4 regions of the Mesobacillus sp. MER 48 genome follow, and region 3 is predicted to be linked to each of the others. Evidence: riboswitches for the same ligand, from Rfam matches in the RefSeq annotation. Region 3 holds a riboswitch; each other region holds the start of a gene.

Region 1 (8,273 bases), on a different contig from region 3:
TTCTTCCATATCATAAAAAGTTTCAAGCAACAGTCCGTCCACGCCTTCAAGAAGCAGGCAATAGAGCTGCTCCCTGAAGCTTCTCCTGATCTCTTCGATGGGGATGGCCGAGGGCCTGATTCCGCGATTGCCTCCCATCGTGCCAAGGACATAAGCTTCGCTTCCAGCAGCCTGACGCGCGAGCCGGACGGCAGCGCTGTTGATTTCCTTCACCTGGTCTTCAAGTCCATATCTTTCGAGTTTTATATAATTGGCAGCATAAGTATTTGTCTGGATCAGGTCGGCTCCAGCGTTCATATAGGCTTTATGGATTTTTACAATCGCTTCTGGCTGAGAGAGATTCAACTCTTCGAAACAGGTACCTGCTCCGTAGGAATGGAGTAGGGTACCGATTGCACCATCCGCTATCAAAATTTCATTTTCCATACGTTTCAGGAAACTCATGATAATCCCTCCCTATATGCAGCTGCCGTTTCTAATCCGTACAAAGCCTGTTGGAAATCAGAAATCAAGTCATCAGCGTTTTCAAGCCCCACTGAAAGCCTGAGAAGACCATCACCTATTCCTCTTAGCTTGCGTTCCTCCGGCGGCATCGCTGCGTGTGACATTTTTGCAGGATAAGAGAGGATAGACTCTACAGCCCCAAGGCTGACTGCAAAAACCGGTAACTTAACGGAATCAATAAATCCAGGAAGGAGGCCTTCATTTCCAAACTCAAATGAAAGGACAGCTCCTGGACCACCCGCCTGCTGGGATTGAAGATCCGACTGTGAATGACTTGCCAGTCCAGGATAAAATACATTTTTGATCAAAGGCTGACCTTTTAGAAATTGTGCAATCTTTCTAGCACTGTCCTGGGATTGGTTCATTCTTACAGATAATGTCTTAATTCCTCTCATCACCAGCCAGGCATCCTGGACTCCGAGGACCGCGCCGAAGGAGTTCTGAAGTGAATATAGCCTGTTTGCCAATTGCTCATCCTTTACAACAGCCAGGCCAGCAACGGTATCACTGTGGCCGGACAGAAACTTTGTGGCGCTATGAAGCACGATATCGGCTCCTAAATCCAATGGCCGCTGCAGGTAGGGAGTCATGAAGGTATTGTCCACAAAAGTATATGCTCCGTGCTTTTTGGCAATTGAGCTAAGTGCACGAATATCCGTTATTTTTAACAACGGGTTGGAAGGTGTTTCTGCATACAGCAATGCAGTGTTAGGGCGGACAGCCTGTTCCACGGCATCCAGGTCTGTCATGTCCACAAACGTATGTTCAATTCCAAAACGATTCAGAACCTGTGTTACCATTCTGTATGTACCACCATAAACATCCTCGGTGATGACCACATGTTCTCCCTGCGAAAGCAGCATAAATGCAGTTGAAATCGCAGCCATTCCTGATGAAAAGGCAAATCCCCTTACACCGCCCTCCAATTCAGCGATTATATCCTCGAGTGCTTCTCTGGTAGGGTTGAGGCTGCGGCTGTAATCATATTTTCCAAAGTGATCAATCGAAGGCTGATGGTAGGTAGAAGCATGCTGGATTGGAACACTCACTCCGCCAGTTGCAGGATCCACCTTATATTTATTATGCAGCAGCTGGGTTTCGAAGGTATATGGTTGGCTCATTTAACTTTAGCCTCCTCATATGCCTTTTTAAAAGCCGCTTCCAGATCATCAATTAAATCTTCGTGATTCTCAATTCCAACAGAGAATCGCAGGAGCCTATCACAAACACCTGTTTTTTCACGGACTTCTGCAGGTATATCCGCATGTGTCTGAGTAGCCGGGTAGGTAATGAAACTTTCAACGCCTCCAAGACTCTCAGCAAAAGTGATTGTGGATAGATTTTTCAAAAATGGATTGACGATGGCAGGAGACTGTACTCGGAATGAAATCATTCCGCCTCTGCCTGGATAAAGGACATCCTTTACAGAATCATGATTCTCCAAGAATTCAACCAGTGCTCTGGCATTCCGCTCATGCCGCTCCATCCTTAATGACAATGTCTTCATGCCGCGCAGAAGTAGCCAGGAATCGAAAGGGCTCAACACCGCTCCGCCCCCATTATGGTGCAGGGAGAGGGAATCACAAATTTTTTCACCCCTCGCAACAATCAAACCTGCAAGCACATCATTATGGCCGCCAAGATATTTCGTGGCACTGTGGATCACAATATCTGCGCCTGAAGTCAAAGGCTTTTGGAGAAGGGGAGTGTAGAAGGTATTATCCACGATCAGCAGTATCCCGTTCTCTTTGGCAATCTCCGCAATGGCCTGGATATCAGCCAGTTCCATCAACGGATTTGTCGGCGTTTCCACAAACAGCGCCTTCGTATTTTGGTTGATGGCTTGTTTGATTTCATTTAAATTCGACATGTCCGCATACGTACTATGTAATCCCCACTTTTTGAACCCCTGCTCAAGTAGTCTGTAAGTACCTCCGTACAAATCTTTTGAGACAATCCATTCATCTCCAGACTGGAATAACGTAAGAATCGTCCAAATTGCCGCCATTCCCGAGCTGCAGGCATATCCTCGGTCACCTTCTTCAAGATCGGCAATCGCCTTTTCCAAAATTTCGCGAGTCGGGTTGCCGGTGCGAACATAATCATAACCGCTGGACTGGCCGATCCCTTCGTGACGGTACGCTGTTGTTAAATAAATAGGAGGATTGACTGCACCAGTTGCAGATTCACTTCGATTGCCAAGCTGTGCTAACTTCGTATCAATTTTCACCAATATACTCACTCCTTAATTTTTCGGCAGGAGGCAGGAGGCAATGTTTGTTTTAAATCCTCGCATTTAAACTAGTAAACTACCAGCGTAATTGCGAAAATAAAAATTAAAAACAAAAAAGCCTTCTAAAGAAGAAGACTTTTAAAATATTAGCCAACTTCTTATCTGCCAAGTTTTTAAAAACTTGCTGGAATTAGCACCTTTTCAACAATGTTGAAGGTTGCTGAAGCTTCATAGGGCCAGGACCCTCAGCTTCTCTCGATAAGATTAAATAAAATTGAATTATTAAATTTCTCTAAATATTAACGCTGTTATAGAAGATTGTCAATCATTTATTTAAAGCGGTGAAGTAATTGGGGGAAAATCACGGCGGTATGATGACCATCAAAAGCGTTTATCGATTATGACTTGTATCACAAAAAGGATTTTGTCTTAATTGGAGGATTATGAGGGATAACAGGGAGGATTGGTAACCTAAAATTCAGCAATTCTATAAAAATGAGCACCACAAGTGGTTATGGGTGACCAAAAGTTCAGGATATCTTTAAAAGAGGGCACCAATGCGGCTTTGACCTCAATCGGAAAGTAACTGCATTTCAAAAGAGATACATAACAAAGACTGGCTCTCTTAAAACAAGAGCCAGTCTGACTGAATATCAAGCTATTAATTTATTCCTACTGCTTCAAAAGCTTTATTGACTGCATCGACCTCTGGAGAAGTTGACCCATAAAGGTCTTTAGCAGCTTGTACAGCTCCTGCACGTGCCTGGCTGAAGTTTGTTGAAGATGTGTAATAAACTGTGTTTGCACGATAGAAGATTGCACCCATTTTTTCAGTACCGACTCCTGAAACCGTCACACCGTAATGTGTGCCGCCCTGGCTAAGAAGGTAGGCTGCTTTGTTGATAATTCCGCTGTTTGTGTGGACTCCGCCATTATCAGAAGTTCCAGTATAACGCTTGGAATAGTGATCAGGGTCGCCGTATTTAGTTGGGTCGCTCATTGAGCGCAGCGCGTCACCAGCCGTGTTAGGTGTGTAGATGTCCTCGCCGATTTCGAAATCAGGATTTCTGTTGTCATGGAATTCAGCGAGTGTGCCGAAGATATCGGAAATCGCTTCGTTCAGTGCGCCTGATTCGTACTGGTAAACCAGATCAGAACTGAAATCTGTCACAGCGTGAGTCAATTCATGCGCCACAACATCAAGACCTCCGGAAAGAGGGATGAAGGTTGTGCCATCACCGTCCCCGTAAACCATTTGCTGTCCGTTCCAGAAAGCATTGTTGTAACTTCTGCCATAGTGAACTGTGGATTTCAGTGCTGCTCCTTTGTTGTCATACGAATTCCGGCCAAACTTGTTTTTATAGTAATCATATGTCAGACCTGCATAATAGTGAGCATCCACTGCTGCACGATCATATGATGCATTCAAATTATTGTCCGCATCGGCCCAAAGGGTACCAGGAGTTAGTTGACGGTTTTTAGCATCGTATGTGAAAACGCCGTTTCCACGAGTATTGTCCTGCAGGTAATAAGAACCATTTGAAAGTAGAGTGTTCAATGATTTCTGGTCACCCAGTACTCCGACACCAGATCCAACGGTATTTGTACCAGTTAAAGATGGATTGGTTTTGCCGGCAGTATGAATCGCATTGTACTTATTGATAATTTCGCCTGTTACTGCATTGATAAAGTACTGGTAATTGCCTGGTTCCGGACTGAGGAAGTTCAATGTTACATGATAGGCATACACAGCCTGATCCTCTGCAGGATAAACAACCAATTCAGCAGATGGAGCTGCTTCGTAATCTGGTTTGAAGCCAAGATCTTTTTCGGCTGTTGCGATGGCGTCTCTCTGTGACTTCTTATTTGAAGCCTTTACCAGTTTTTCGCCCAATCCTTTGCTGACAGTACCACTGAAGACTTGAAGGACTCCAGCTTCATCCACTCTCGCTGCCTGGTTAGCTCCCCAAACAGGTACACCATTGTATACTTGCTGCAGGCGGACTACATCTCCGCCAAGCTGATCTGCTTCCTGTGATTTGACTATGAAACTATCATTGGCACTAAGACTATATTTACCTTTAGAAGCTTTCAAATAGCCAAGAACAACATCCTTAGCTGCTTTATCGGATGGGTTTGTAAGTTTGCCTGCAACAAACTCTTGTGTTCCATGGCTCTTTGTGAACTTCTTGGATGCTGAATCTTCCGAAGGTGCTGCAAAGCCCGAAGCTGCAACCAATCCGCTCAAGGCCAAGCTTGCTGTTAAACTTAATGAAACGACTTTCTTCTTCAAATAAACTCCTCCTAAAATCAAATTCTAGCTACTAGAAATTAGTAGATTATCATAGTTATACTCTAGTTATCTGAAGATTACAATAATTAAGTCTAAAAATGTCGAACCATTATGTTGGGAAAATTTTAGGGGAGGTGTTGAAGCTTTGACAGGAAACTTCCTATTTTAAAAAATGGCAAGACAGGAGATTTTCGTTCAAGGCGTTCCAATTTTCGGGGTCGTGCCCTGAGCTTTCTAAGAGGGTTTACTCCTGCCAGGTTTCCTCTGACCAGCTAAGCTCGAAGAACATTGAATTTGCATCCTCGAACCTGCCCATGCAGGATAAAAAAGAGTTTATATTTTCGGAGGAATCTTTAAGCTTTCCACTATAATCAACAGGAGAAAAACAACGTTAGAATATAACAGAGGATTTTTCCGGAAAAAGAAGTCAGAATTTATTGACTAATCAACTAATATATTTTTATTATTAAGTTGTAGTACCAACTCACAAAAAGGGAGGGTTACATGAATGAATTCTTTATGGTTAGCTGTAATCGGAATGATTGTGTTTGCGATTGGCTATCGCTTCTATTCTAAGTGGGTAGCTGAAAAGATTTACCGCCTTGATCCAAACTACGTCACACCGGCACACCAATATTCTGACGGAGTCGATTTTGTGCCGACAAAGAAAATGATTTTGTGGGGTCACCATTTCACTTCTGTGGCCGGAGCCGCACCAATTGTAGGGCCGGCAATCGCCGTATATTGGGGTTGGCTGCCTGCATTCTTGTGGGTAACCTTAGGTACCGTCTTTGCAGCAGGTGTGCACGACTTTGGAACTCTGGTCCTATCTGTCAGGAATAAGGGGCAATCAGTAGGTACAATCACAAACAAACTGATTGGCAAACGTGCAAAAATCATGTTCTTATTTATTATTTTAATTCTTGTTTTGATGGTCAACGCCGTTTTTGCATGGGTAATAGCCAACTTATTTGTCAGCTTTCCCGCAAGCGTCCTGTCAATATTCCTGCAAATCCCGCTTGCAATCTGGATTGGCTATGCTGTTTATAAAAAGAAAAAAGGGATGCTTCTGCCTTCCTTGGTTGCACTTGCCGTCATGTATGGAGCAGCCGTTCTTGCCAGTCGTGTTCCAGCATTGCAAATCGATCTAGTGAAATACTTCGGCGGTGCCGACAATACCGTAATGTTCGGTTTAAGCGGCGTATCAATGGCATTCTTTGTATGGATAATTGTCCTGATGGTTTATGTTTACATTGCTTCAACTCTGCCGGTCTGGAAGCTTCTGCAGCCTCGTGATTATATCAATTCACATCAGTTGGTTGTAGGCTTATTCATCTTATATGCAGGCCTTGTTTTTCTTCAGCCTGATGTTACTGCTCCAGCAATGAATGCAGCGGCAACGGATGTGTCCTGGTTTCCATTATTGTTCATTACGATTGCTTGCGGAGCCATTTCTGGATTCCATGGACTTGTTTCTTCAGGGACATCATCAAAGCAACTGGAAAAAGAAACTGACGCCCGCTTTGTTGGCTATGCAGGGGCAGTAGGTGAAGGTATCCTTGCCTTGATCGCCATTATTTCAGTTGTCACCGTCTTTGCAACTAAAGCTGACTTCAGTGCTGCATATTCAAGTTTTGCTGCTGCAAGCTCTGGAGGTCTTGGCAATTTCATCAATGGTGCTGCCCAGCTTGCGACTGGAATCTGGATTCCTGCGGATATCGCAAGGACAATAGTATCCATTATTGTGGTAAGTTTTGCTGCAACCACACTTGATACTTCAGTAAGATTGATGCGGTACATCATTGCTGAAATTGGAAGTGAATACAATGTTCAGGCTCTGACAAATCCTCATGTTGCCACTACCGTTGCAGTTGTTTCCAGTGCGGCGCTAGTATTACTGCCAAAAGGGCCAAACGGGTTCGGTTCAGGTGGATATTTATTGTGGCCACTGTTCGGAACAAGTAATCAGCTTCTAGCTGGAGTCAGCCTGCTGCTTGTTTCCATCTGGCTGAAGCGGCAGGGACGAAACTATCTTGTCACCTTCATTCCAATGGTATTCGTCTTCTTCATGACCCTTTGGGCTATGATTCAGCAGGTAGTATTTCAGTGGTCTGGATATGGAAGCAGTGAGTTGAATATGCTGCTTTTCGGAATTGGCGGCTTGATTTTAATCTTTGTTTTCTGGATTATCCTTGAAGCTATTACAGCCTTTAGCAGAAATAATCCACCGCCATTGACAAAGGAAATGTAAGCATAAGGAGGCCGGGTAACCGGTCTCTATTGTTATTTTTGCAAGGAGGAGATTTAATGGGGGTTATGGAACAATTCAAACGTGCACTAGCTCTGTATGATGAGATCCTCAAGCTGCCGCACAGAACGGAGATTGCAAGGGAATTAAGGGACGAGGAGGATTTATTTATGCTGCTTTGCTTTTCAGAATTGTTGGGACTCCCAAATCCTGCTTTTTACTATACCCTTGAACTCTACCCCGTCATCATTGAGAGATTCCATGATTGGCATCTGAGGGCAGGGATGGAGAAGTCCCCTCTGGATGGAATACGTTGTTGTTAGGAGGAGTTTTTATGAATATGCTGGAAAAGAAAATTTATTTCATCGGCGGAAAAGGCGGGGTTGGCAAAAGCACAACTTCAGCGGCAATGGCGCTTTTTCTCGGCCAAAAAGGAAAAAAGGTCCTTCTTGTTTCAACTGATCCCGCCCATAATACCGGGGATTTATTCCACAAAAACTTCAGTGGCGGTAAAATTGAAAAAGCAACGAAAAATCTTGATGTACTGGAGATTGACTCGGAACAGGAGTCAAGAAATTATATAAATGGAGTAAAAGGGAATCTGAAAGGTATGGTCAAAGCGACCATGCTGGATGAAGTGAACAGACAGATCGATATGGCAGCCGCTTCTCCGGGAGCAGAAGAAGCAGCATTATTTGATAAGATCACTTCGCTGATTCTTGAGGAAATTGCAAACTATGATGCTATCGTGTTCGATACAGCGCCAACAGGTCATACTATCAGGCTCCTGACCCTCCCTGAATTGATGGGTGTCTGGATGGACGGGCTGTTGGAACGGCGTAAAAAAGCGAATGAGAATTATGCACAGTGGATGAATGATGGGGAAATCAGAGAGGATCCATTATATGAAAAGTTGAATGAACGAAAAAATCGCTTCAAGCGTGTCAGGGAAATCCTTCTTGATGAAACACAAACAGAGTATATATTTGTTTTGA
Region 2 (8,273 bases), on a different contig from region 3:
TGTGCTGGCTTCCTAATTTCCGCATACTCGCCATCAAACTGGATTTCTCCCGTGTAATGATCATGCGCGCCGGAAAGCACCTTCATCAATGTAGACTTGCCTGCGCCGTTCGCGCCGATCAATGCGTGGATCCTGCCAGTTTCCGTATTGAAATCCACACCGTTCAGCGCCCTTACGCCGGGAAACTCAATACTGATGTTTTTCATTTCAAGTATCATCCGTGTTCCCCCTCCCTTCCATTCTGCAAAGCAGACACTCTCTTTTGTTTGAGAGTGTCTGTCTTGTTTCTCTTAACTGGAAAAAATCGCACAGAATTTCTAGTTCGCTATAAAAATTAGAATCTCGCTATATAACTGAAAAACTCGCTATATAATCGGAAAACTCGCTATATAATCGATAAAGTCGCTATATAATTGGAAAACTCGCTATATAATCGAAAAAGTCGCTATATAATTGGAAAACTCGCTATATAATCGAAAAAGTCGCTAAAAAAGTCGTTATAAAACTTATCAGACAACCCTTTCAATGGTTATTTCTTATAGTGATCCTTCAATTTTTTCATCCAATCTTCTAAAAATGCATCCGATTTGCCCCATTCGTCGATGATTTCTGCGAGGTTGGCCATGTTAACTGAATTTTTTGACTGCTGAAGCTCTTCCTGTGATATCAGTGAGGCTTCAAGGTCATAAGCTGCAGGTGTTTCTTCGCCAGCCAGCTTTTTCGCCAGCAATCTCATATTCACCTCACCAATCAGCTTCGGATCAACGGCTGCTGTGTATTTCCATGGGCTGCCTTCTCCCTGGATTTCCTGAAGGTCAGCATTGGAAACATCAATTCCGTAAATCTTGATTTCATCGCGGCCAGCTTCCTTAATGGCACGAGCTGCGCCAATCGCAAATGCATCCCATGTCGCGAAAATTGAGTCAATTTCCCCTTTTGGATGTTTGTTTAACATCGCTGCAACTGCATTCTGCGTTTGTACACTTGTATCGGCTGCGGCAACTCCAAATCTCTCAACCTCTTTGATTCCAGGGTTTGCCTTCAGCGTTTCCTGGTAAACTTTATTTCTTCTGACCATCGGCGGGAAGCCATCGACCCAAAGGTAAACGATATTCGCTTCACCATTTTGGTCCTTCACAAGCTGGTCGAGTGCCTGGGTTGCCAGTGCTTCGTCATCCTGGGAAGTAAGTGTGACTCCTTCAACCTGCGCCAGATCGGGATTTGAATCGAATGTCACGACACTTTTGCCCTTATCCGTCAATTTTTTCACATCATTAACCGTTGCGGCATCATCTCCGTGGGAAATGATGAATCCATCATAGTCCTGCTGCAGCCCCTGGTTGATGGCGTCATGGAATTTTGCTGTATCTCCGTTAGCGGTGAAAACGTCCACCTTGAAGCCAAGCGCCTCCCCTTCTGCCTTCGCTCCGGCTAAAAACTGCGCAGTATGATCATCTCCGCCAATCTTGCGGATGACTTTGATTTTGACTTCCTCACCTTTTGCAAAACGCTCCGGAACTCCCTCAATAGGACCGCTTGCCGTCTTCGTTTCTCCACCGCCGCAGCCCGTCAGCAGCAATGCTGAAGCCACCGCCGTTAAAAACACCTTTTTAAATCCAACTCTTTTCATCTGCATTTCCCCCTTAATGTGTCTGCTCAGCTAACCCAAATAAAAAAACCTCTCCAGAAAAGAGAGGTTTCGAACGCAAAATGATGAAAAGGTCAGATTCCTCTCTTATCTTCCAAAACATATCGTTTTGCAGGATTTAGCACCAATTCCTGATGGAACGGTTGCCGGGCGTCATAGGGCCAGTCCCTCTGCCACTCTTGATAAGAGAATTTCGTTATTAAATTAATCTGGCAAATTGATAAACTTTACTTTAAACTCCTGTAATCATATTGTCAATACTATTATGAAAATTAAATTTATATTCCTAGAAAAGCGTCTCAAAAAAAAGAAGACCCCCAAATCCGGGAATCTTCTTTTCAAAATCAACCTCTGCCCGCTGCGGTCATCCATTCAGACTGACGAAGTTTCACTTCATAAAGCGTCAATGGATCGCGGTACAATTCCGGGTTGACTCTCAATTTTTCCAATTCATTTTTACCGTGTTCGATTTCGTTCTTAGCTTCTTCTACAGATTCTTCTAGAACAATGAAAGGCTGTTTGAAGAACAAGTTCACATCGCGTTCAATCGATTTCTCGAAGATCTCGAATTGCTGCAGGAATTTCTTGGCGATGGTTACGCCAATTTCATAATAATCCTCTGTCTCCAGATAGGATTTATACCTGTTATAAAGCATCGTATTGTTTTGCGGCAGCACGCCAAGCAGCTTTCCTGCGCTTTTCAGGAAAAAGGCTTGAGGGGTCGAACGATTCATGATGTTAGCCTTCTCATAGTGTACCCCATTCGTCATTCGATCCCCGTCACGGCGCCAGTCATCGAGTACCCTGAAGTCACAGTCAAGGCTGATCCGTTCTTCTCCGTACATCGAGTTAAATCCCTCTGCCATTTCGTCCAGATAATTCTGGCTCTGGTCAAACTCATCTTTCGAAAATTGGATCCAGTCATTCAAATCGGAATGGAACTTTGGCAATACTGTTTTTTCCAGATATTCTTCGATTCGCTTGTTCATTTCCTGGTCCATTTCCGAATGGATTTTACCAAAATCACTATCCTCCGTCACCAAGTCAGAGCAGCTGCGCAGCAATTCTGGAACCTTCTCGATGATTTCCGCACGCGTTTCATCCTTGATTTTACGGAATGACTTCTGGATAGAGCGTGACTTTTCCTCTTCAATATCGCCTAACTGATTGATGGCACCATTCAGCTTGCTGACCATTTCTTCATTCCAACTGATGGACTCCATATGGTTATTTTCAATTTCAACCCGCTTATCGAGCAAATACGTGATCGCTCGTCTGACAAAGAACTGCAGTTTCGCAGTGCGTTCCTGGTCAAGGTCGACTGCGTTTCTAGTTGTTTTAATAAAATTGGAGAAATCCTTCAGCTGCTGGGCATTATCGTAATTGGATGAGAAGGCGAACATTTTTGCATCCGGATAGTATTGGCTGACCTCTGCCCATGTCTGGTCGAAAACTTCCGTCGCTTCCTGCTGTCCGTATATCACATCAATCTTATTCAACAGGAAGTGAATGTTCAGATCCGGGAAAAACTCTGATATTTTCCCGAGTATATCCCTTTCTTTTTCCGTAAAAGGATCACTCGCATTAAGAACGAACAGCAGACTATCGGCAAATCTCAAGTAATTATAGAGCGGATGCCTATCATAGTTATTTCGGTTGACCCCCGGAGTATCAATCAACGCCAGGTCATGATCGCGCAGGAATGGGAAGTCTGCCTTGAAATCAATGATGGTTTCATTCTTATGATTCTTGCGGCTGACACCTGCTGCCTCCTTGAAGTCCTCAACATCCGTGATCTGTCTTATTTCCGTATCAGTTATTTCATGGGCTGCCGGGTTTTCCTGATCCATGAAACGGATGACCGCTGCAGTCGGAACAGTAAGCAATTTTTCGCCCACGATCGTGTTGACGAAGGAAGACTTTCCATTGCCTGACACGCCGGCGACCAGCATATTATGGATATTGGACTCGTGTAACTCCTCGACCATCCACTTAATCTTGTTGCCAACCTCAATCCCATGCTCTTCTGCCCATTTGATGATCGACTCGAACAACATCATGCTATCCTTATAGCCATCATGGTACTCATTCGAGTTCAGGACTAATGTCTCTGCATCATGTATCGCCGAAGCCGTAATCGATCCTGGAAATACCTCATTCCAGGCAATGATGGATGACGCTGCGACAAGGCTGTTCACCGGGCTTGTTATTTTCAGCCAGTTGGTCAGCAATTCCGGGATCAGCGGTGATATTTCCTTGATCAGCATGTCTCCATTAATCAATTCGAAATAGCTTTCCTGATAGACCGCTGAAAGCTCTGTCCAGCCATCTCTCCTGTTTCCGTCCATCCCGCTGAATAATTGATTGAATTCCCTTAACCATGCCATGTAGGTGCTTTCGTTCCGGTAGCTTTGCCATAAGGATACAGCGAGCTGTTCAAACCGGCTTCTGTCCACCTGGAATAACACGGATAATGCCTCGTTAAAATAGTCAGGGGCGAACTGGGCGGTGCGTCCCTGTTCAACATACTGGGTCAAGATATCAAACCATTTTGCCGAACCAGTCCGGATTCCCTCATTGACAGCAAGCTCGACCGCATTTCCCCAGTCATTTTGCTCCTCGAAAAACGAACGGGCGATTTCGGTCACACCTGGATAATCCGGATCAAGTGCTACAGCTTTTTTGATGACAGCAACTGCTTGATCGAGCTTTCCCTGCTCTATATAAAGTGATAATAGCTGCAGGCCGCTCTCGATTTTCAGTACATCGCTTTCTGTCTCAATCGAAAGGAACAGCTCTTCCGCCGATGTCAGCAGGCCAAGCTCCAGGAACGCATCCCCCATGTTCTTTTTTGCCCAGGGCTCCAGCTCATTCGTGATGTTTTCCCATTTAAAAATCGCAGCTTCATAGTCTTTATGGTGAAAATAGACCTCCCCCTGCGCAAAACGGATGTTTGCCAAGTCAGGCATATCATTCTTCTGCTCGGCAAGATAGAGCTCTCCAAGTACCTGGACTGGGTGTGTCCTGTTACCTGAATCCATATAGGTTTCAAAATACGACTTATTGATTAATTGCTCTTCAAATGTCATGACTTTCCTCCGACCTCTCGATAATATCAATCCATAAAAAGAGCCCTCAGACTCCTTCAGGCATGAAAAATTGTTTTAGATAACTATTCTTTTTCCCTTTTGCGGCTTGCACTCAAACCTTATCATTGTATTCTATCAAACTATTTTTCATTCCATATTTCAGTAAGCTTTCAGTTGTGCAACAAGACCTGAAAAATATGTAATTTTTTTAATAAAACATCCAGTAATTTGGCAGTTCCTGTCGGATTATAAGGGACTTATATATCTTTCGTACTATAATTTATCTTTCTGGGGATTAAATGAAGTTTGTCACACCGCTCATAGGGCAAAATCATTATAATGAAAGGTACAAGACGACCGAAAAGGAGATTCTTATGCTGACTTTAAAAATAATGGGCACTCCCAGCGACCATATTGCATCGGAACATATAAAAAACCAAACTGTGATTATGAACACTAAAACACTTGCCACTATCAAGGGAACAGGAAATGAAGTGGAATTCCACATCGATCCCCATCTGGACCTGGATGAATTCCAATTTTTGCGGGATATCGTCATGGAGTTAAGCTACGGGAATGAAGATGCCATTGATGAAAGAGGCTGCCAGCTCGGCTACCTGGAGAATGGAGAAAAGGCCTTCTTAATTAAAAATTGGGAAGAGTGGAAAGCTTTCCTGATGAAAGCGAAGCTCCGGACGTTAGAAGGCCAAAACGTTCAGGCTTTGAACGAAGTGGGCGAAGAGCTCGGGGCCGGGATTCTGGCCGAGTACGAAGTCGAAGCGGGCCCATTCCGGATTAGGAGCTGTACCTTGATCACCTTGTTTGGTGAAAGGAAATTCGAAGGGGACAATATCCGAATTGTGCCGACTAACCAGTTCGGTTAAACAGAAAGAGCAGCGGATCACCCGCTGCTCTTCTTAGTTTTCCTTTTGCAGTTCATCGATCAGCTGCTTCGTCCGTTTTGCATTACCTTCGGCGAAATTCTCCAGACGTTCCTTCAGTTCAGGATCATCATGGACGCGCTCGGCCGTGATCAGGTAGGTCCTCATCAAATCTTCTTCCATTTGGACCGTGTTTTCCAAAACATCCTCAATGCTTTCCTTTTGGCTGTCTTGATGAAAAGGATTCTTCATCTCAATCCTCCCTTTTAGATTGAAAGAAACTCTCCTTTTATCTTCGCCGGCAGATTACTTTTTATACTCTGCCTTCCTCCAGATAAAGAAAGCAGTTGTCGCCAAAATCGTTGAAATCAAAGCGACGATCACCGCGCCGTATACACGCTCATCTTCCTGGCCATAATATCCCTCAATCGCGTTCGAGAGGGCGACGACATTGACCGCAAGGAACAGGAAAATCGAGAAGAATGCTGCTCTTTTTTTATCCATGCCTTACTTCCCTCCCCACTGCAAACACCTTTCCATCCTTGATTTCAAGCAGGATTTTCGGAAGCTCTCGCTGCGGAGGTCCTGCCATCGGCTGGCCGCTGTCTACATTGAAATAGCCTTTGTGGCATGGGCAGAGAAGGACGTTTTCCTTATGCTCGTAAAAAACAGGGCATTGCAGATGTGTACATTTATTGTTGTAAGCGACGAATTTGTCATCCGGTGTCCTGACCAGAATTGCCGGTTCATTTTTCGTCGGGTAGTTGAAGTTCCTGGATTCGCCGATTGCCAGGTCATTGATATCGGTAACTTCGACCCGCTTCACTTCACCGTTTTCATCGCGCAGGAAAGTGAAAATCCCAAATGGTGTCGTTGCCAGCCCGATCGCGACGGTTGCGCCAAAGGAAGCCTTCAGAAACGCCCTTCTATTTAAATTGACGTCGTCCTTCCGATTCAGATTATCGATCAGCTTGATCATATCTTTATCATCTTCATGATGGTTCTGCTTTTTATCATCACTCATGGCCATATCCTCCTGTTCCTAGAGCTGAAACTTAGCATCGATTTTTTCTGCCAGGTTCAAGTATTCCTTGAATAGCGCTGTGTTTTCCGCAGCAATCGCAGGAGTCTCACTGTTCTCATCCGCTTCCTGGATCGGCAGCTGCCCCAATAGTTCCGTACCCAGCTGTGCTGCCAGCTCCTCGCCGCCGCCTTTTCCGAAGATGTAATACTTCTGTTCGCTGTCTTCAGGCTTGAAGTAAGACATATTCTCGACTACACCGATAACTTCATGCTTGCTCTTGATCGCCATCGATCCTGCGCGTTCCGCTACGAAAGATGCTGCTTTATGAGGCGTCGTCACGACGATTTCCTTGCTCTGTGGAATCATCAGGTGCATATCAAGCGCGACATCTCCGGTGCCAGGAGGCATATCAAGAATGAAATAATCCATTTCACCCCACAGCACATCCTCGGTAAAATGCTGAATCATTTTTCCAAGCATCGGTCCGCGCCAAACGATCGGTTCATTGTCCTTCACCAGGAAACCCATAGACATCACTTTAATTCCGTTCGATTCAACCGGGATGATCTTTCCGTTGAACGTTTTTGGCTTTGTATCTATATTCAGGATTTTCGGTACACTGAATCCATATATATCAAGGTCGATGATCGCCACTGACTTGCCAAGCTTTTGCAGTGCAAGCGCAAGATTCACTGATAATGAAGACTTTCCGACTCCGCCTTTTCCGCTTGTCACCGCCAGGACATTTCCTTTTAACATTTTAAAGCACCTCTTTTTTGGTTGGGTTATTATTCCCTACCTTATCTAAAATTGCTTGAAACCCTTTACTGGAAAAAATCGCTGATTATTTCCAGTTCGCCAATAAAATTTTATTTTCGCAAATAACCATGTGGTTTTCGCCAATAAAATCAAATTCTCGCCAATAATCCTGTGAAAAGCGCCAATGAAATTGGATTATCGCCAATATCGCTAAAATCCGTTCAAAAACAGAGCCGGCCCTAATGAACTTAGCGCTCTTTTCCGGCCGGCTGCATTAAATTAAGATTGTGAATCAGTATAAACACCGAAGAATTCAGGCACGTAATCCCATTTATTGCCCTCTTGAGGCTTTTTGCCTTCTACAAGATTCATCTGGGTGCGTTTTCTGCGCAGCTGCTGCATTTCATCGAAGTCGATGAAGCGGATCGCTTCACTTGGACAAACAGACGCACACATTGGCGCGATATCGTATCGGGTTCTGTCATAGCACATATCGCATTTGTACATTTTGTTCTTCTCGAAGTCGAATTTCGGAATACCGAATGGGCAGCCGAATGTACAATTGCGGCAGCCGATACACTTCTCTTCCATCGCGGAAAGCACGACGCCTTCATCCGTGATCTGGATCGCATTTGCCGGGCAGACGCGAGCACATGCAGGGTCTTTACATTGCATGCACAGCATCGGGAAGGTCTGGCGTGATTCGGTAAAATCAACATATTCTACATAGTTCCGTTCTTTTGCATCATGGTCTCCGCACTCACGGCAGGCTGCCTGGCAGGCACGGCATCCGATACAGCGTTCAAATTCAAGATACATTATTTTATTCATAATGGCCGTTCCTCCTATTTAGTCAGTTTTTCAAGTTTTAC
Region 3 (8,273 bases):
TGTCACGGAACTGGTCTGCGAGTTCGTTTGCTTTTGCGTAGTAGGCTTCCTTGTCACTCCATGTTTTGACTGGCTGGAGGACATCGTCAGGTACACCTGGTACGTGCAGCGGGATATCGAGGCCAAAGATTTCGTCTTTGGCGGTTTCGACGTTGTTCAGTTCGCCTTCAAGTGCTGCCTGGACCATCGCGCGAGTGTACGCCAGCTTCATGCGGCTGCCGGTTCCATACTCTCCGCCTGTCCATCCTGTATTCACGAGGAATACCTTTGCGTTGTGCTCATCGATTTTTTCACCAAGCATTTCCGCGTACCTTGTGGCTGCAAGCGGAAGGAATGGAGAACCGAAGCATGTTGAGAATGTTGCCTGTGGTGAAGTGATGCCGCGTTCTGTTCCAGCAAGCTTCGAAGTGTATCCGCTCAGGAAGTGATACATTGCTTGTTCCTTTGTCAGCCTGGCGATTGGAGGCAAGACTCCGAAAGCGTCAGCTGTCAGGAATACGATTGCGTTTGGATGCCCCGCTATGCTTGGGTCCACGATGTTTTCGATAGCCTGGATCGGATAGGCTGCACGAGTGTTTTCTGTCAGGCTGCCGTCATCATAATCGGCCACGCGTGTTTCGTCATCGACTACGACGTTCTCAAGAACAGATCCAAAGCGGATTGCATCAAAGATTTGCGGTTCTTTTTCCTTGGACAAGTTGATGCATTTCGCATAGCAGCCGCCTTCGATGTTGAACACACCATTAGGTGACCAGCCATGCTCATCGTCACCGATCAAACGGCGATTATTATCAGCAGATAAAGTTGTTTTGCCTGTGCCAGATAGTCCGAAGAACAATGCTACATCCCCTTCGCGGCCTACATTCGCTGAGCAGTGCATCGAAAGGATTCCATTTTCCGGAAGTATATAGTTCATCACGGAGAAAATCGATTTCTTCATTTCGCCCGCATATTCCGTTCCGCCGATCAAGACGACGCGCTGTTCGAAGGAAACAATGATGAATGTTTCTGAGTTTGTTCCATCAACCTCTGGATCTGCTTTGAAAGTAGGAGCCGAAATGACCGTAAACTCGGATTCATGCTCAGGAAGCTCTTCCTCAGTCGGACGGATGAACAATTGATGGGCAAACAGGTTGTGCCATGCGTATTCATTGATGACCTGGATTGGCAGGCGGTATTTCTTATCCGCGCCGGCGAATCCCTTGAATACGAAAACTTCCTCTTTATCTTTAAGGAACTTCAATACCTTATTATATAGCTTCGTGAAGGATTCCTCGGAGATCGGCTGATTGACCGAGCCCCAGTCAATTTTGTCTTTCACGGATTCTTCTTCGACAATGAATTTATCTTTAGGTGAACGGCCAGTATATTTACCAGTAGTCGCTCTTACTGCTCCAGTTGATGTCAGAAGCCCTTCGTTGCGGTTCAGGACCTTTTCGACAAGCTGGGGCACAGATAGCTGTACCTGTACATTGCTTCCTTTTAATAATGCTGAAAGTTCATTTGATATTCCTACAACGTTCATCGGAGGATACCTTCCTTTTTTATAGATTCAAAATACGTATATCAACTTTCGAGAATCCAGTTCCAGCGCCTGACCGCTCGAGTCGCTTGGCTAGTGTCGCCTCCTAGAAATTCAGAAACTTCAACTCCGCCCGCCGAAGCAAAAAACGCTTCATTGCCGGAGTCTCCAGTTTCTGCGTTTCTGGGCAGACGGCTATACTTTTCGATTTTGGTCTGCCCAATGAAGACAAAAAACGACTTCGCTGGTCAGCCTCCAACGCTTGCCGCGGCAGGTCAAGGCGCTTCCACTTTTCTTGAAAGAATGATAATTTGTAAGTGTTTACATCTCGGTAATAGTATAACACATTGCTTCAATTAATCTATACTAATGATGAAAAAATTACCTTGTACCTAACTTGCGTTATATAATTCTTTCTTTATATAGTCAAGTAATATGGGTTGGTTTGACAACTTTTTATTTTAAGGCTCTGTTAAACAAGACTGTTGATTTTTGTTCCAGGCGCTTCGCTTTCCGCGGGGGAAGAATTATGAAAAAGCTCAAGTGCCAGCTTTTTCAAAGACCAAATTCTTCTTGGCTGGCGCTGAGCCTCCTCGTCGCTTTGCTCCTGCGGGGTCTCACCTAACCAGCTGCGCCCGCAGGAGCCTACGCGCCTTCCACTACAATCAACAGGTGTAAAAACAACATTGGGCTTTAACAGAGCCTATTTTAAAGAAATGGTTTCAACAACAATCGACATTTTTGTCGAGAAAATGATTGACATGGCCAGACAGGTTCGTTATGATTTTGATTTGAACGGATACTCTCTTATCCCGAGCTGGTGGAGGGACAGGCCCAATGAAACCCAGCAACCTGCAAACGAGAAAAACAGCCTAAGAATCAGCTGATCTTTTCCGGGCAAAGGTGCTAACCTGACGCAAGGGAATTGCCCTTGAACGATAAGAGCGAAAGGCGCGGTTAAAGCTAAAACCTTTCCTCACAATTGGAGAGGTTTTTTATATTGCTTTTTTCTGTCCGATGCATAGAAATGCAACTGGACTGCCTTCTTTGGTGTCATTGCTCCCGTGGGTGAAAATTAGGAAAAAAAGAAATTCACCATGAATCTTAAACAAATTTTTCTAATAAAAACTCAGCGTTTATTTCATACTACATAGGGAATGAGTACCGTATCAAACCGAGGTTTGTATTGGGACAGCCTCGATCAATTTTTATACATGAGGGAGGAACTCAGATGTCAAACAAACGCCGTTTGTTCACTTCTGAATCAGTAACAGAAGGCCATCCGGATAAAATTTGCGACCAGATTTCTGACGCGATTTTGGATGCGATCCTTGCTAAAGATGCTAACGCACGTGTTGCTGCTGAAACATCAGTTACAACTGGCCTTGTACTAGTTGCAGGCGAAATCACAACATCTACATACGTAGATATTCCTAAAATCGTACGTGAAACTGTCAAGGAAATTGGCTATACTCGCGCGAAGTACGGCTTTGACGCTGAAACTTGCGCAGTGTTAACTTCCATTGACGAGCAGTCTGCAGACATCGCGATGGGTGTTGACCAGGCTCTTGAAGCACGTGAAGGACAAATGTCCGATGCAGAAATCGAAGCAATCGGAGCTGGCGACCAGGGCTTGATGTTCGGTTTTGCATGTAATGAAACGAAAGAGCTTATGCCGCTTCCGATTTCATTGGCGCACAAAATTTCCCGCCGCCTGACTGAAGTGCGCAAGGAAGAAATCCTTCCATATCTTCGTCCGGACGGAAAAACTCAGGTAACGGTAGAATACGATGAGAATGACAAGCCAGTCCGCATCGACACAATCGTTATCTCAACACAGCACCATCCTGAAGTTTCGCTTGAGCAAATCCAGCGCAATCTTAAAGAACATGTCATCAACCCTGTCGTACCGGCAGAGCTGATCGATGAAAACACAAAATACTTCATCAACCCAACTGGCCGTTTCGTAATCGGCGGACCACAGGGTGACGCAGGTCTTACTGGCCGCAAAATCATCGTTGATACTTACGGCGGATACGCTCGCCACGGCGGAGGCGCATTCTCTGGTAAGGATCCTACAAAAGTTGACCGTTCAGCTGCATACGCTGCGCGTTATGTTGCGAAAAACATCGTCGCTGCAGGCCTTGCTGAAAAAGTTGAAGTTCAGCTTGCTTACGCAATCGGTGTTGCCCGTCCGGTATCTATCTCAATCGATACGTTCGGAACAGGCAAGGTAAGCGAAGATGTATTGATCGATGTTGTTGAAAACAACTTCGACCTTCGTCCAGCTGGAATCATCAACATGCTTGACCTGCGCAAGCCAATCTACAAGCAGACAGCTGCATACGGACACTTCGGCCGTTCTGACGTTGACCTTCCATGGGAGCGTACAGACAAGGCAGAGGCACTCCGCACTCAGGCTCAAGGTAAATAAAAAGGAACAACGGGAGTTGCATAGAAATATGTAACTCCCTTTATTATTTGCCGTCTAATTAGGGAGCGCCAGATATTTTCAAGGTTTGCACCTGGTCCAAAAGGTGTAAAATAAAGTATTACCTTAAATTTCCCTCAGATTTTACTGCAAAAATTTTGCGTTTAATGGTAGTATTAGATGGTATGTTTTTTGGAAGTAAAATTACTGGAAAATCACAATAAATTTTTTCTGAAATGGAGAAGGTGAAGTACATAATGTGTGGCTTTATCGGTTGTGTACATGAAAATGCACAGGAATTCAGCAGCGATGATAAGCAGCTGTTCAAAAATATGAATGACATCATCACCCACCGCGGGCCTGATGATGATGGGTATTTCTATGATGAGCATATCCAGTTCGGCTTCCGCCGTCTGAGCATCATCGACCTTGAGGCTGGCCATCAGCCATTGACTTATGAAAATGAACGCTATTGGATCATTTTTAACGGGGAAATCTACAACTATCTCGAACTTCGTGAAGAGTTGATTGAAGAAGGACTGACTTTCGAAACGCACTCTGATACTGAAGTCATCATTGCCCTATACAGCCACCTTAAGGAGCAGGCTGTAGACAAGCTGCGCGGAATGTTCGCATTTGTCATCTGGGATAAGCAGGAACAAGTCCTTTACGGTGCACGTGACCATTTCGGCATCAAGCCATTCTTCTATTTTGAAGATGAAAATCGCACATTCTTCGGTTCTGAAAAGAAAAGCATTTTGCTTGCGCTGCAGAATGATGTGATTGATTATAAGGCACTGCAGCACTATTTAACTTATCAATTTGTCCCAGAACCTAATACAATGTCTGAAGGCATCTACAAGCTTGAGCCAGGGCATTATTTTACAAAGAAAATCGGTTCACCTATGGAAATCAAGCGTTATTGGAAAGCGAGCTTCTCGCCAATCCAAAAATCTGAGGATGAATTCACGAAGGAGATCAGGGATGTCCTGTTCGAATCGGTGAAAATCCACATGCGCAGTGATGTGCCGGTTGGTTCTTTCCTTTCCGGCGGGATTGATTCTTCTATCATCGCATCGATTGCGAAGCAATACCATCCTGGAATCAAAACATTCTCTGTCGGATTTGAACAGAATGGCTTCAGCGAGATTGACGTCGCCAAGGAAACGGCTGATCGACTCGGTGTTGAAAATATCAGCTATGTGATCAGCCCGCAGGAATACATGGATGAACTTCCTAAAATCATGTGGCATATGGATGACCCGCTTGCTGATCCGGCAGCCATACCTTTGTATTTCGTTGCCCGTGAGGCAAGGAAGCATGTAACGGTAGTCCTTTCCGGTGAAGGTGCCGATGAATTGTTCGGGGGCTATAATATTTACCGCGAACCGCAAGACCTCGAGGTATTCAATAAAATTCCCGGAGTAGGGAAGGCGATGCTTAAGGGCATTTCCAAAATGATGCCAGAGGGTATGAGAGGCAAGAGCTTCATCGAGCGCGGCGTGACTCCAATGGAGGAGCGTTATATCGGAAACGCGAAGATGTTCACGGAAAAAGAGAAGAGCGAACTGCTGCATGTTTATAACGGCCAGTACGATTACAGGGATGTCACGAAGCCTTTATATCGTGAAAGCAGAGGCTATGATCCGGTTGATACAATGCAATACATCGACATCCACACATGGATGCGCGGCGATATTTTATTGAAAGCAGATAAGATGACGATGGCTCATTCTTTGGAGCTTCGCGTACCATTCCTGGATAAGGTTGTTTTTGAAACAGCTTCAAAGATTCCGACAAGCCTGAAGACAGCGAATAATACAACGAAGTATATTTTGCGAAAAGCGGCAGAAGGAGTGGTCCCTGACCACGTGCTTACCCGCAAGAAACTCGGCTTCCCGGTGCCAATCAGACACTGGCTTAAGAATGAAATGAACGAGTGGGCAAAGAACATCATCAAGGAAAGCAACACAGAACATCTTATCAATAAGTCTTACGTTTTAAGACTATTGGATGAACACTGCCAGAACAAGGCGGATAACAGCCGTAAAATCTGGACAGTTCTGATGTTCATGATGTGGCATGATGTGTATGTCGAAAAAAAATACTCCTTCCAGAAGGAGTATGAGGCTCAAAAAGTATTACAATCTTAAAAATTAGGGAAGGTAGGTGATGGCCTGCCTTCCCATCTGCACCCAGGATTCTGCGAAATCCTTAATGGGTGCTTTTTTATTTTTTTCATTTGATAAAGGATCATTGAAATAGACGAAGTTTTCATCATACCCGGTAATCAGGACAGAATGTTCCTTCGTTGTAATTTTAACAGGCCCGCCAGGCGTGTACCATGTCTGGAAAAAGCTGTCGTCCAGCTTTTTGTATTCGGTGTTAATGATCACCCAAACTGGCCTGCCATCTGACAGGTGCGATTTAATATCCTGGAATTCTGCGCCCGTAAGATCTTTTATTTTGCTGGGAAGATACTTCTCTGCCAGTTCAGCAATTGGTTTATGATAGACTCCGAGCCCTGGTTCTGTGTATGTGTACATATTGCCGACAAAGCCCTCATTCGGGTCTCCAAAAAAGACTTTTCCATTATCGAGGCGGTACTCAGCCGGGTTTTTCCTGACTTCGCTGGCGAGTGTCAGCTTGTCCACTTTTACACCCTGATGCATGAGGAGCATGGCCAGGCTTGTTACCTCACATCCTCGAGGGAGCTCAGGCATTTGCCATATGATTGGTGCCTCAAGGAGTACCTGCTTTTTAATCGGTATGATTTTAGGTTCGCTCTCTTCCTGGACAGCAGGTACCCTTTTTGCTCTGGGTTCAGGCTCATCCAGCCAGTCTTTCACCGATTGTACGGCCAGGGCTACATGTGAAGCCTGAAGGTTCTCGAGGAGGAAAGCACCAACGATTGAGGTAAAAACAAACAGGAACATCAGGATGGATTTCATCATGCTATTTTGTTTTCGAATCAATAGATAAAACATGAGCAGCAAAGGGATAATTGCTGCAAGAGGTAAATACAGTTTGTCCACATCCATCACCCCGTCCGCATATTTCAAAAATAATAGGGTATATTATATTATTTAGTATCGGACTGGTGAGGGAGTTTTTTTAGCAGATCATTCATCTTTGTTCTGCAAACTTTTATAGTATTGCCCTTTTTCGGCATATTCTCTGGAAATGCGTTCCATATCCCGGATATCGTCTTCGTTCAATTCACGGATGACTTTTGCCGGTCGTCCGAAAGCCAGTGTATTGGGCGGGATCTTCTTACCCTGAGGAACGAGGCTGCCGGCACCAATAAAAGCGCCTTCGCCGATTTCAGCTTCATCAAGAATGATTGACCCCATCCCAATAAGGGCCTTTTTCCTGATGATGCAGCTGTGGAGGACGACCTGATGTCCGACGGTCACCTCGTCTTCGAGGATTAAAGGGTTATTCGGACTTTGATGCAGGACCGAATTGTCCTGGATGTTCACTTTATTGCCAATGATCGTCGGGGCGACATCGCCGCGGATCGAGGTATTGAACCAGACACTCGATTCCTCACCGATTTCAACATCTCCGGTAATTGTTACATAATCCGCGATAAAAGCGGAATCTGCTATTTTAGGTGTTTTGCCATTGTAAGGATAAATCATTTGTGCACACTCCTGTAATTTTATAATGCTTTCGTTTTTATTTTAGAATTAGAAAGTTTAAAATTAACTTTGAGAATTGTCCAGCTCCAGCGCCTAGCCCCTCGAGTCACTTGGCTAGCTGCGGCTCCTAACTCCTCGAGACGTTTCGGTCCTGCCAATGAAGTCAAAGAACGACTTCACTGTCAGGCCCTCCAACGCTTGTCGGAGTTGGGCAGTCGCCTCCGCTTTTCGAATTGTCTAGTGTCGCCTCCTAGAAACTCCGAAACTTCAACTACGCCGGCAGAAGCAAAAAGCGCTTCTTTGTCGGAGTCTCCAGTTTCTGCGTTTCTGGACAGTCGGCTATACATTTCGATTTCGGTCCGCCCAATGAAGTCAAAGAGCGACTTCACTGTTCGGCCCTCCAGCGCTTGTCGGGGCTGACCCAGGAGCTTCCGCTTTTCTAATTCGCTAATTATATATTATAGTTCTTTTAAAGAAAGAAAAAGTATTTGAGTGGGGGAATGGTCATGTGGAAATGGGAAGCTGATGGGGATGCTAAGGCTGTGATTGTCATGATTCATGGTGCGCAGGAGCATCATCGCCGGTATGGCTGGCTGATTGAGGCCTGGCGTTCATCCGGTTTTCATGTCATAATGGGTGACCTGCCAGGACAGGGCATGACCACAAGAGCAAACCG
Region 4 (8,273 bases), on a different contig from region 3:
AAGACCCGGAGAATTTCAGGAAGGCGATCACACCAAAAACGAAGGCGGTTTATGCGGAAACGATCGGAAATCCAAGTCTCAGGGTTTTAGACATTGAAGCAGTTGCCGATGTTGCCCATGAAGCTGGGGTTCCGTTGATCATTGATAACACATTTGCCACTCCATATCTATGCCGGCCGATTGAACACGGCGCAGACATCGTGATACACTCGGCTACCAAGTGGCTTTTAGGCAACGGCACAGTCATGGGCGGAATCATTGTGGATGGTGGCAAGTTTGATTGGAGATCCCCGAAGTTCCCTGGTTTCAATGAGCCAGACTCCAGTTACCATGACATTGTTTATAGTGAAGCGATAGGGGCAGCAGCCTATATTGTAAAGGCCAGGGTTCAGCTGCTTCGCGACCTTGGTCCGGCCATCAGCCCGCAGAGTGCTTTCCAATTCAATCTTGGAATCGAAACATTGCATGTCCGCATGAAAGAGCATGTCGCCAATACGCTTAAAGTAGTTGGCTACCTGGAGGCACATCCTGCTGTTACCTGGGTCACCTACCCGGGGCATGACTCTCACCCTGATAAGCAATTGGCAGTTCGATACCTTCCAAAAGGTGCAGGATCAGTTGTAGTTTTTGGCATCGAGGGAGGCAGGGAAGCTGGAGCAAAACTGATTAACTCATTGACGCTTTGGTCCCATGTTGCGAATGTCGGTGACGCGAAGAGCCTGGTCATCCACCCTGCAAGCACCACTCATCAGCAGCTTGATTCAGACGGACTTAAGGCAGCGGGAGTTCCAGAAGATTTAATCCGTCTTTCTGTCGGAATTGAAAACGTTGATGACATCATCGAAGACCTGGAGCAGGCAATTGAAAAAGCTACTGGAGTACCAGGGGTCACGGCGAGAACCTAATATCCAGTACCTTCCAAAAGGTATTTGAAAATAATTTTATTGACACCCATTTTTGTTCCGTGCTACAATCACTTTCGTAACTAAAAACCGATTTTAAAATTTAATAGCGTACTCTTATCAAGAGAGGTGGAGGGAAGTGCCCGATGAAACCCGGCAACCGTCAGTAAGCTTGCTTATCTGAAACGGTGCCAATTCACTCAAAGCTGATGGCTTTGGCAGATGAGAGAAAGGATACAGCCAATTACTATGCCTTTCTGCTTATTTGCAGAAAGGCTTTTTTAATGCCAGAATCGACCATGTTCGGTTCTGACGTGAGTTTCACAAGAGCATATTATTCCAGGAAGGTGCACCCCATTTTACCTGAAGTTTGAATTTTTACGGGCAGGGAATGGGAAACTAGATTGATAACCTTCTGATTAGGATGGAAGATTCAACGGTTTTTTGAGTTAAGAATATGGTTGTTGCAAAAGAGGGGGAGTCAATTGATCACGATAAAAAAGGCCAGAAAGATTTATCCTTCAAAAAAAGGCGAAGTCAAAGCGGTTGATGATGTCAACCTTGAAGTGAAAGAAGGCGAAATCTTTGGCGTCATTGGATACAGCGGCGCAGGTAAGAGCACATTGATTCGCATGTTGAATGGACTTGAAATCCCAACTTCGGGTTCTGTCGTCGTGGCAGGAAGGGAAGTTTCAAGGATCAAGGGTGCGGAATTAAGGAAAGCAAGACAGGAAATCAGCATGATTTTCCAGCATTTCAACCTTCTTTGGTCAAGGACGGTTGCAGAAAATATTTCATTCCCTCTTGAAATCGCAGGAGTGCCTAAAACTGAGAGGGACAAAAGGGTAAAAGAATTGATCACGCTTGTCGGTCTTGAGGGACGCGGCGATGCTTATCCTTCTCAATTAAGCGGCGGGCAGAAGCAGAGAGTCGGTATCGCCAGGGCACTGGCGAATAATCCAAAAGTTCTTCTCGGTGATGAAGCGACGTCAGCTCTTGACCCGCAAACGACCGACCAGATCCTGGATCTTCTCGTTGATATCAATAAGAGATTGGGACTTACCATTGTCCTGATCACTCATGAAATGCATGTCATCCGTAAGATTTGTCACCGGGTTGCGGTCATGGAGGGCGGAAAGATCGTTGAGACTGGTCCAGTATTGGATGTGTTCAAGAACCCGCAGCAGCCAATTACGAAAAGGTTTGTCCAGCAGGTGACTGAACCGGAGGAAACAAAGGAAACGGTAGACCATTTACTGGAGCGATATCCGCAAGGACGGGTCATCCAGCTGACATTCGTAGGCGAAGGTGCTGAGCAGCCGCTGATCACCAATCTGATCCGCCAATTCGCCATCACCGTCAATATTGTGCAGGGGAAGATTTCCCAGACACAAAACGGTTCATATGGAACCTTATTCATCCATCTTGATGGTGAAGAGGAAGAATTGGCCCGTGCGATTGAATTTATCGGCCAGCATGAAGTCGGCGTGGAGGTGATTTCGAATGGCTGAAACTTTATTCCCGAATGTTAACTGGGACCGCATGTGGGAGGCGACAATTGAGACACTATACATGAGTGCCATTTCCGTTGTTGCTACCTTTATAATTGGAGCCATTCTTGGATTGTTGCTCTTTTTGACCTCAAAGGGCAATATATGGGAAAACAAACCGGTTAATGTCGTACTAAGCGCAGTGGTAAATATTTTCAGGTCGATTCCATTCATCATTTTGATCGTCCTGCTGATTCCTTTTACAAAATTCATCGTTGGATCAATGATTGGCGAAAATGCCGCCTTGCCAGCACTGATTATCGGTTCAGCACCATTTTACGCAAGGATGGTTGAAATCGGCTTGCGTGAGATTGATAAGGGAGTCATTGAAGCAGCAAAATCCATGGGAGCAAAAACGACGACCATCATCTGGAAGGTTCTGTTGCCGGAATCAATGCCTGCCTTGGTGTCAGGCATCACAGTCACAGCGATTGCGCTCGTAAGTTATACGGCGATGGCTGGAGTCATCGGCGCAGGCGGTCTTGGAAACCTTGCCTACATGGAAGGATTCCAAAGGAGCCGGAATGATGTCACACTGATGGCGACCATCATTATTTTGATCATCGTATTTTTAATCCAGATTATTGGAGATTCCATTACAAGAAAATTAGACAAAAGATAAAGGAGAGATTGAAATTGAAAAAATGGCTATTATCACTTTTAGTATTAGTTTTAACAGCAGGACTTGCAGCTTGCGGTTCATCTGAGGAAAAAACAGAAGGCGGCAAGGAAGAAAGCAAGAAAATCGTAGTGGGTGCTTCAAACGTACCTCATGCTGAAATCCTTGAAGAGGCAAAACCGCTTCTTGAAGAAAAAGGATTTGAAATGGAAATCAAGACATTCAATGACTATGTTGTTCCAAACCAGGCGTTAGATTCAGGAGAACTTGATGCGAACTACTTCCAGCACATCCCCTACCTTGAATCACAAATGGCTGAAAACGGCTATAAGTTTGAAAATGCGGGTGGAATCCACATCGAGCCAATCGGTGTTTATTCAAAGGACTACACAACACTTGAGGACCTGCCAAAAGGTGCGCATATCATTATGAGCAGTTCAGTAGCAGACCATGGCCGTATTTTGACAATGCTTGAAAAAGAGGGCCTGATCACTCTTAAAGACGGCGTGGAAAAAGTAAAAGCAACAATTGACGATATCGCAGAAAACCCTAAAGACTTGAAGTTCGATACAGAATACGAAGCAGCATTGCTTCCACAGATTTTTAACAATGGTGAAGGCGACGCCGTTCTAATCAACTCAAACTACGCGATTGACGCTGGATTGAACCCACTGAAGGATTCTATCGCTATTGAAGAAAGTGATTCTCCTTACGTGAACGTCATTGCCGTTCGTGAAGGCGATGCAGACAAGCCGGCAATCAAAGCGCTTGTAGAAGTCCTTCATTCTAAAGAAATCCAGGACTTTATCCTTGAAAAATATGATGGTGCAGTCGTGCCAGTAAAAGAATAAACCTTTGGAAAGCAGGCGAATAGCCTGCTTTTCTTTTTGCCGCATAACCCACTCTGAAATTTAACATACTAACCGAGAAAAAAGTAGATTGGAGTGGTAGGTAATGGAGCATCATTATGAACCTCGGAATTCAACAGAAGCAGCTCTTCATGAATATAAACAGGGATTGGGCGTTTTTACGCAAAAAATGCCGGAGCTTGCAAGACATTATAACGCATTTACAGAAGTGTGTTTTCAGGAAGGGACATTGACACAAAAAGAAAAGCAGTTAATCGCGCTGGGGATTTCTTTGTATTCCCAGGACGAATACTGCATCATTTACCATTTAAAAGGCTGCCTGGATCAGGGAGCCACTGAAGAACAAATTTTGGAAGCGGTTGGTGTGACAGCGGCTTTTGGCGGCGGGGCGGCCATGAGCCAGGCAGTCACGCTTGTTCAGGAAGCCATGGCAGAATTGAATACTTTGAAGCAGTAAAAGCTGTTGTAGTCAGATTAATTGACTGCTGGCTAACAGGAAAGGCTTCATTTGGGAGGATATTGCCAGTATTCTAAGAATGACAGAGGTGAACCCTCCATAGGACTCCACATTCCATTACATCCAAAAATTAACGGTTTTAAACGCTTTGATAGTGGTAAACAAAAGGTGTTACCATTGCAATAACAAAAAAACGCTTTGTTAAAAGCGAAAAACCGAAGGGATGATTCACTATTAGTCAGCTAAAACTGAACTACACAAGTGAAATGGAAAAAGCGATGCATGGAGCCCATGGAATTAGTTACGAGGTCTACAGCATGAACCATGACGCAAGAATGGAAGTCGAAAGAAAACGAGAGCAAGATTATATCAAAAGCCAACGGATGGTCGCTGACCTGGATAGAAAAATCCACTCGTAAGCGATGGGATATATAATAGAAGAAAAATGGAACCAGTGTATTTTTTGCACTGGTTTCTTTATTATTTATGTTAAGAATGAAGATGTTTGAAACTAGAAAATCAGGCTTGTCGAGAGATGGGACTGGATCTCCCTGTTCAACCTGTTATTTTGACAGGTTTGAGGCGGTAGGTGGGAAAGCTGCCAAGAAACGCTCGTTATTTTGACAGGTTTGAGGCGAGAGGAAGGAAAGTTGTCAAGAAACGCTCGTTATTTTGACAGGTTTGAGGCGAGAGGAAGGAAAGTTGTCAAGAAACGCTCGTTATTTTGACAGGTTTGGGGCGAGAGGAAGGAAAGCAGTCAAGAAACGCTCGTTATTTTGACAGCTTAGAGGGATTAGCATGCAAACCTTTCAATAATCCCTCATAATCTAGACAGGTTTTGAGTCAAGAAGTGAAAAGCTGACTGAATCTGAATTGTCTTTGCGTTAAATTTACATTCCTGCTTATTAAATCAAACTGATATAACTGTCTATAGGCTATCCAGTACATTTTTTCCCTACAGAAGGTAAAAATAAAATGATGTACAGGCTGTGAGCGGGATATCCTGCTTTGCTGTGCTTGGTCTGGTAAAATGTAGATGGAGTGTTCGAACCCTGCTGTCGCCTTTCAGCTAAGCTGAAAGGCGGTGGCGGGAAGTTAAAAGAAGTAATTAGAGAAAACCAAGGATTCTTGATGAGATGATTCTAAATTAATTTGTGCTGATTTTTGGCTCATTGGCGTGAAGCTTACGCTTCACTGGCTTTTCAGCTTACGCTGAAAAGCTGCCGAGTGGGAATGAAACGCTGCGGGCAAATGCATTTGCCCGGTCGTTTCCTCCCCACTCGGCATGAGCCAAAAATCTTTTAAAGAATTTGTCAACAATCTACAGTTTTTGATATTCCTCTTTCCACTTCTAAGGTGTTGCTAACACTTTTCATTTGTTATAAGATTGTAATGAGAATAAAATGAGAATAGAGTTAAAGACGGCAATAGTCGGCTTAAAATCTTTTCTATATTGACGGAGGTATTATTATGGCAGGATCTGTATTATCAATTAAGGACCTTCAGGTTGAGATTGAAGGCAAGCAGATATTAAAAGGTGTGAACCTTGAAGTTAAAGGTGGAGAAATCCACGCGATCATGGGACCGAATGGTACTGGTAAATCAACTTTATCTTCTTCTATCATGGGTCATCCTAAATATGAAGTAACGAACGGTTCTGTTACTCTTGATGGCGAAGATGTTCTTGAAATGGAAGTGGACGAAAGAGCACGCGCTGGTCTTTTCCTTGCGATGCAATACCCAAGTGAAATCAGCGGTGTAACGAATGCTGACTTCCTTCGTTCTGCTTTGAACAGCCGTCTTGGCGAAGGCAATGAAATTTCTCTTATGAAATTCATCCGCAAGATGGATAAGCAAATGGAATTCCTTGAAATGGATCTTGATATGGCACAGCGTTATCTTAACGAAGGTTTCTCCGGCGGTGAGAAGAAGCGTAACGAAATCCTTCAATTGATGATGCTTGAACCAAAAATTGCAATCCTTGACGAAATCGACTCAGGTCTTGATATCGATGCATTGAAGGTTGTTTCTAAAGGAATCAACGAAATGCGCGGCGAAGATTTCGGCTGCTTGATTATCACTCACTACCAGCGCCTTCTTGATTACATCACTCCTGACTATGTTCACGTTATGATGCAGGGCCGCATTGTGAAGTCTGGCGGACCAGAACTTGCACAGCGCTTAGAAGCAGAAGGGTACGACTGGATTAAGAAAGAACTGGGCATCGAAGACGAAACAGTTGGGCAAGAAGCTTAAGCGTTGGGGGGATTTATAATGACTACGGAAACGAAATGGGCTTTTGACCAGGAGTACATTACTTCCTTCTCAAAAGAAATGAACGAACCGGAATGGCTGACCGAGCTTCGCACGCAATCTCTTGCAAAAGCAGAAGATCTTTCTATGCCAAGACCGGATAAGACGAAGATTGATAAATGGAATTTCACACAATTCGAGAAGCTGCTCGTTAAAAGCGATGTTTTTTCATCCATCGACGAGCTTCCTGAAGAAGTAAAAGCACTTGTTGACCAGGAAGCTAAGGAAAACAGCCTGTATGTTCAGCGCAACAACAAGCCTGCATACCTCCAGCTTTCCAAGGAAATGCAGGAGCAAGGCGTTATTTTCACTGATATTTTCACAGCGGCACGCGAATACAGTGATCTGCTGAAGAAATACTTCATGTCAGCTGTGAAAAACGACGAGCACCGTTTGACCGCTCTCCACACAGCATTCATGAACGGCGGGGCATTCCTTTATGTTCCGAAAAATGTACAACTGAACAGCCCAATCCAGGCGATCTTCCTGCATGATGATGCAGAAGCGAACTTGTTCAACCATGTGCTTGTTGTTGCTGAAGACAATAGCTCTGTGACATATGTCGAGAACTATATCTCAACTACTGGCAAAGTAACCGGATTGGTTAACATCGTAACGGAAGCAATCGCTGGCCAAAATGCGAAAATCCAGTACGGTGCGGTTGATACACTGGCGGAAGGCCTTACAACTTATGTGAACCGCCGCGGCCATGCTGGCAGAGACGCACGGATCGAGTGGGCTCTTGGCATGATGAACGACGGTAACACCATTTCTGATAATGTAACCAACCTGGTTGGTGACGGTTCTTACTCTGACATCAAGACAGTCGTTGTCGGACGTGGAGAACAGACTCAGAACTTCACGACCAGCATCATCCATTTCGGGAAAAATTCAGAAGGTTACATCCTTAAGCACGGTGTCGTGAAGGATAGCGCTACTTCTATATTCAACGGAATCGGAAAAATCGAGCATGGTGCTTCCAAATCCAATGCGGAGCAGGAATCACGCGTTCTGATGCTTAGCGAAAAAGCACGTGGGGATGCGAACCCAATTCTTCTAATTGACGAAGATGATGTTACAGCCGGCCACGCGGCTTCTGTTGGACGGGTTGATCCATTGCAGCTTTACTACTTGATGAGCCGCGGTATTCCGCAGCACGAGGCAGAGCGCCTTGTCATCCATGGATTCCTTGCACCTGTTGTAAATGAGCTTCCAATCGAGGGAGTTAAAAAGCAATTGGTCGAGGTCATCGAAAGGAAAGTTAAATAATGAACGCCCGCGAAATTCGTGAATTATTTCCGATTCTGAATCAGGAAGTCAATGGCAGCCCGCTTGTCTACCTTGACAGCGCGGCGACATCACAAAAGCCGGTGCAGGTGATCGAAGCGCTGGATAAATATTATCGCGAATACAACTCCAACGTTCACCGCGGAGTGCACACTCTTGGAACAAGAGCGACCGATGGTTACGAGGGAGCAAGGGAAAAGGTCCGCAAGTTCATTAACGCAAAATCTATCGAAGAAATCATTTTCACCCGTGGAACTACAACTGCCATCAATACGG

Evidence for each region. A riboswitch is a leader RNA that binds a small molecule or an ion and turns the genes downstream of it on or off. The one in region 3 is predicted to bind S-adenosylmethionine.
Region 1: linked by a shared signal. The riboswitch ahead of M3593_RS00205 (methionine biosynthesis PLP-dependent protein) and the one ahead of metK (methionine adenosyltransferase) in region 3 are both predicted to bind S-adenosylmethionine.
Region 2: linked by a shared signal. The riboswitch ahead of M3593_RS16330 (sugar ABC transporter substrate-binding protein) and the one ahead of metK (methionine adenosyltransferase) in region 3 are both predicted to bind S-adenosylmethionine.
Region 4: linked by a shared signal. The riboswitch ahead of M3593_RS11735 (methionine ABC transporter ATP-binding protein) and the one ahead of metK (methionine adenosyltransferase) in region 3 are both predicted to bind S-adenosylmethionine.

Annotation. Positions count from the first base shown of each region.
Region 1 is NZ_JAMAUR010000001.1:36,616-44,888, forward strand. Features, by position in the region: gene M3593_RS00195 (bifunctional homocysteine S-methyltransferase/methylenetetrahydrofolate reductase) at 1-444, opposite strand, end outside; gene metC (cystathionine beta-lyase) at 441-1,625, opposite strand; gene M3593_RS00205 (methionine biosynthesis PLP-dependent protein) at 1,622-2,737, opposite strand; SAM riboswitch class I at 2,893-3,002, opposite strand; gene M3593_RS00210 (M4 family metallopeptidase) at 3,399-5,030, opposite strand; gene M3593_RS00215 (carbon starvation CstA family protein) at 5,539-7,281, shown strand; gene M3593_RS00220 (cory-CC-star protein) at 7,338-7,601, shown strand; gene M3593_RS00225 (ArsA family ATPase) at 7,613-8,273, shown strand, end outside.
Region 2 is NZ_JAMAUR010000004.1:301,965-310,237, reverse strand. Features, by position in the region: gene M3593_RS16335 (sugar ABC transporter ATP-binding protein) at 1-218, opposite strand, end outside; gene M3593_RS16330 (sugar ABC transporter substrate-binding protein) at 530-1,630, opposite strand; SAM riboswitch class I at 1,733-1,837, opposite strand; gene M3593_RS16325 (dynamin family protein) at 1,993-4,737, opposite strand; gene M3593_RS16320 (hypothetical protein) at 5,037-5,621, shown strand; gene M3593_RS16315 (hypothetical protein) at 5,655-5,870, opposite strand; gene M3593_RS16310 (hypothetical protein) at 5,925-6,122, opposite strand; gene M3593_RS16305 (Rieske 2Fe-2S domain-containing protein) at 6,115-6,642, opposite strand; gene M3593_RS16300 (Mrp/NBP35 family ATP-binding protein) at 6,661-7,401, opposite strand; gene M3593_RS16295 (4Fe-4S dicluster domain-containing protein) at 7,681-8,232, opposite strand; gene fdhF (formate dehydrogenase subunit alpha) at 8,247-8,273, opposite strand, start outside.
Region 3 is NZ_JAMAUR010000009.1:25,454-33,726, forward strand. Features, by position in the region: gene pckA (phosphoenolpyruvate carboxykinase (ATP)) at 1-1,525, opposite strand, end outside; SAM riboswitch class I at 2,327-2,467, shown strand; gene metK (methionine adenosyltransferase) at 2,754-3,956, shown strand; gene asnB (asparagine synthase (glutamine-hydrolyzing)) at 4,211-6,106, shown strand; gene M3593_RS20920 (C39 family peptidase) at 6,110-6,994, opposite strand; gene M3593_RS20925 (gamma carbonic anhydrase) at 7,076-7,597, opposite strand; gene M3593_RS20930 (alpha/beta hydrolase) at 8,104-8,273, shown strand, end outside.
Region 4 is NZ_JAMAUR010000003.1:43,605-51,877, reverse strand. Features, by position in the region: gene M3593_RS11740 (O-acetylhomoserine aminocarboxypropyltransferase/cysteine synthase family protein) at 1-905, shown strand, start outside; SAM riboswitch class I at 1,017-1,131, shown strand; gene M3593_RS11735 (methionine ABC transporter ATP-binding protein) at 1,388-2,413, shown strand; gene M3593_RS11730 (methionine ABC transporter permease) at 2,406-3,074, shown strand; gene M3593_RS11725 (MetQ/NlpA family ABC transporter substrate-binding protein) at 3,089-3,922, shown strand; gene M3593_RS11720 (carboxymuconolactone decarboxylase family protein) at 4,026-4,397, shown strand; gene M3593_RS24365 (YuzK family famiily protein) at 4,664-4,816, shown strand; gene sufC (Fe-S cluster assembly ATPase SufC) at 5,868-6,653, shown strand; gene sufD (Fe-S cluster assembly protein SufD) at 6,672-7,979, shown strand; gene M3593_RS11705 (cysteine desulfurase) at 7,979-8,273, shown strand, end outside.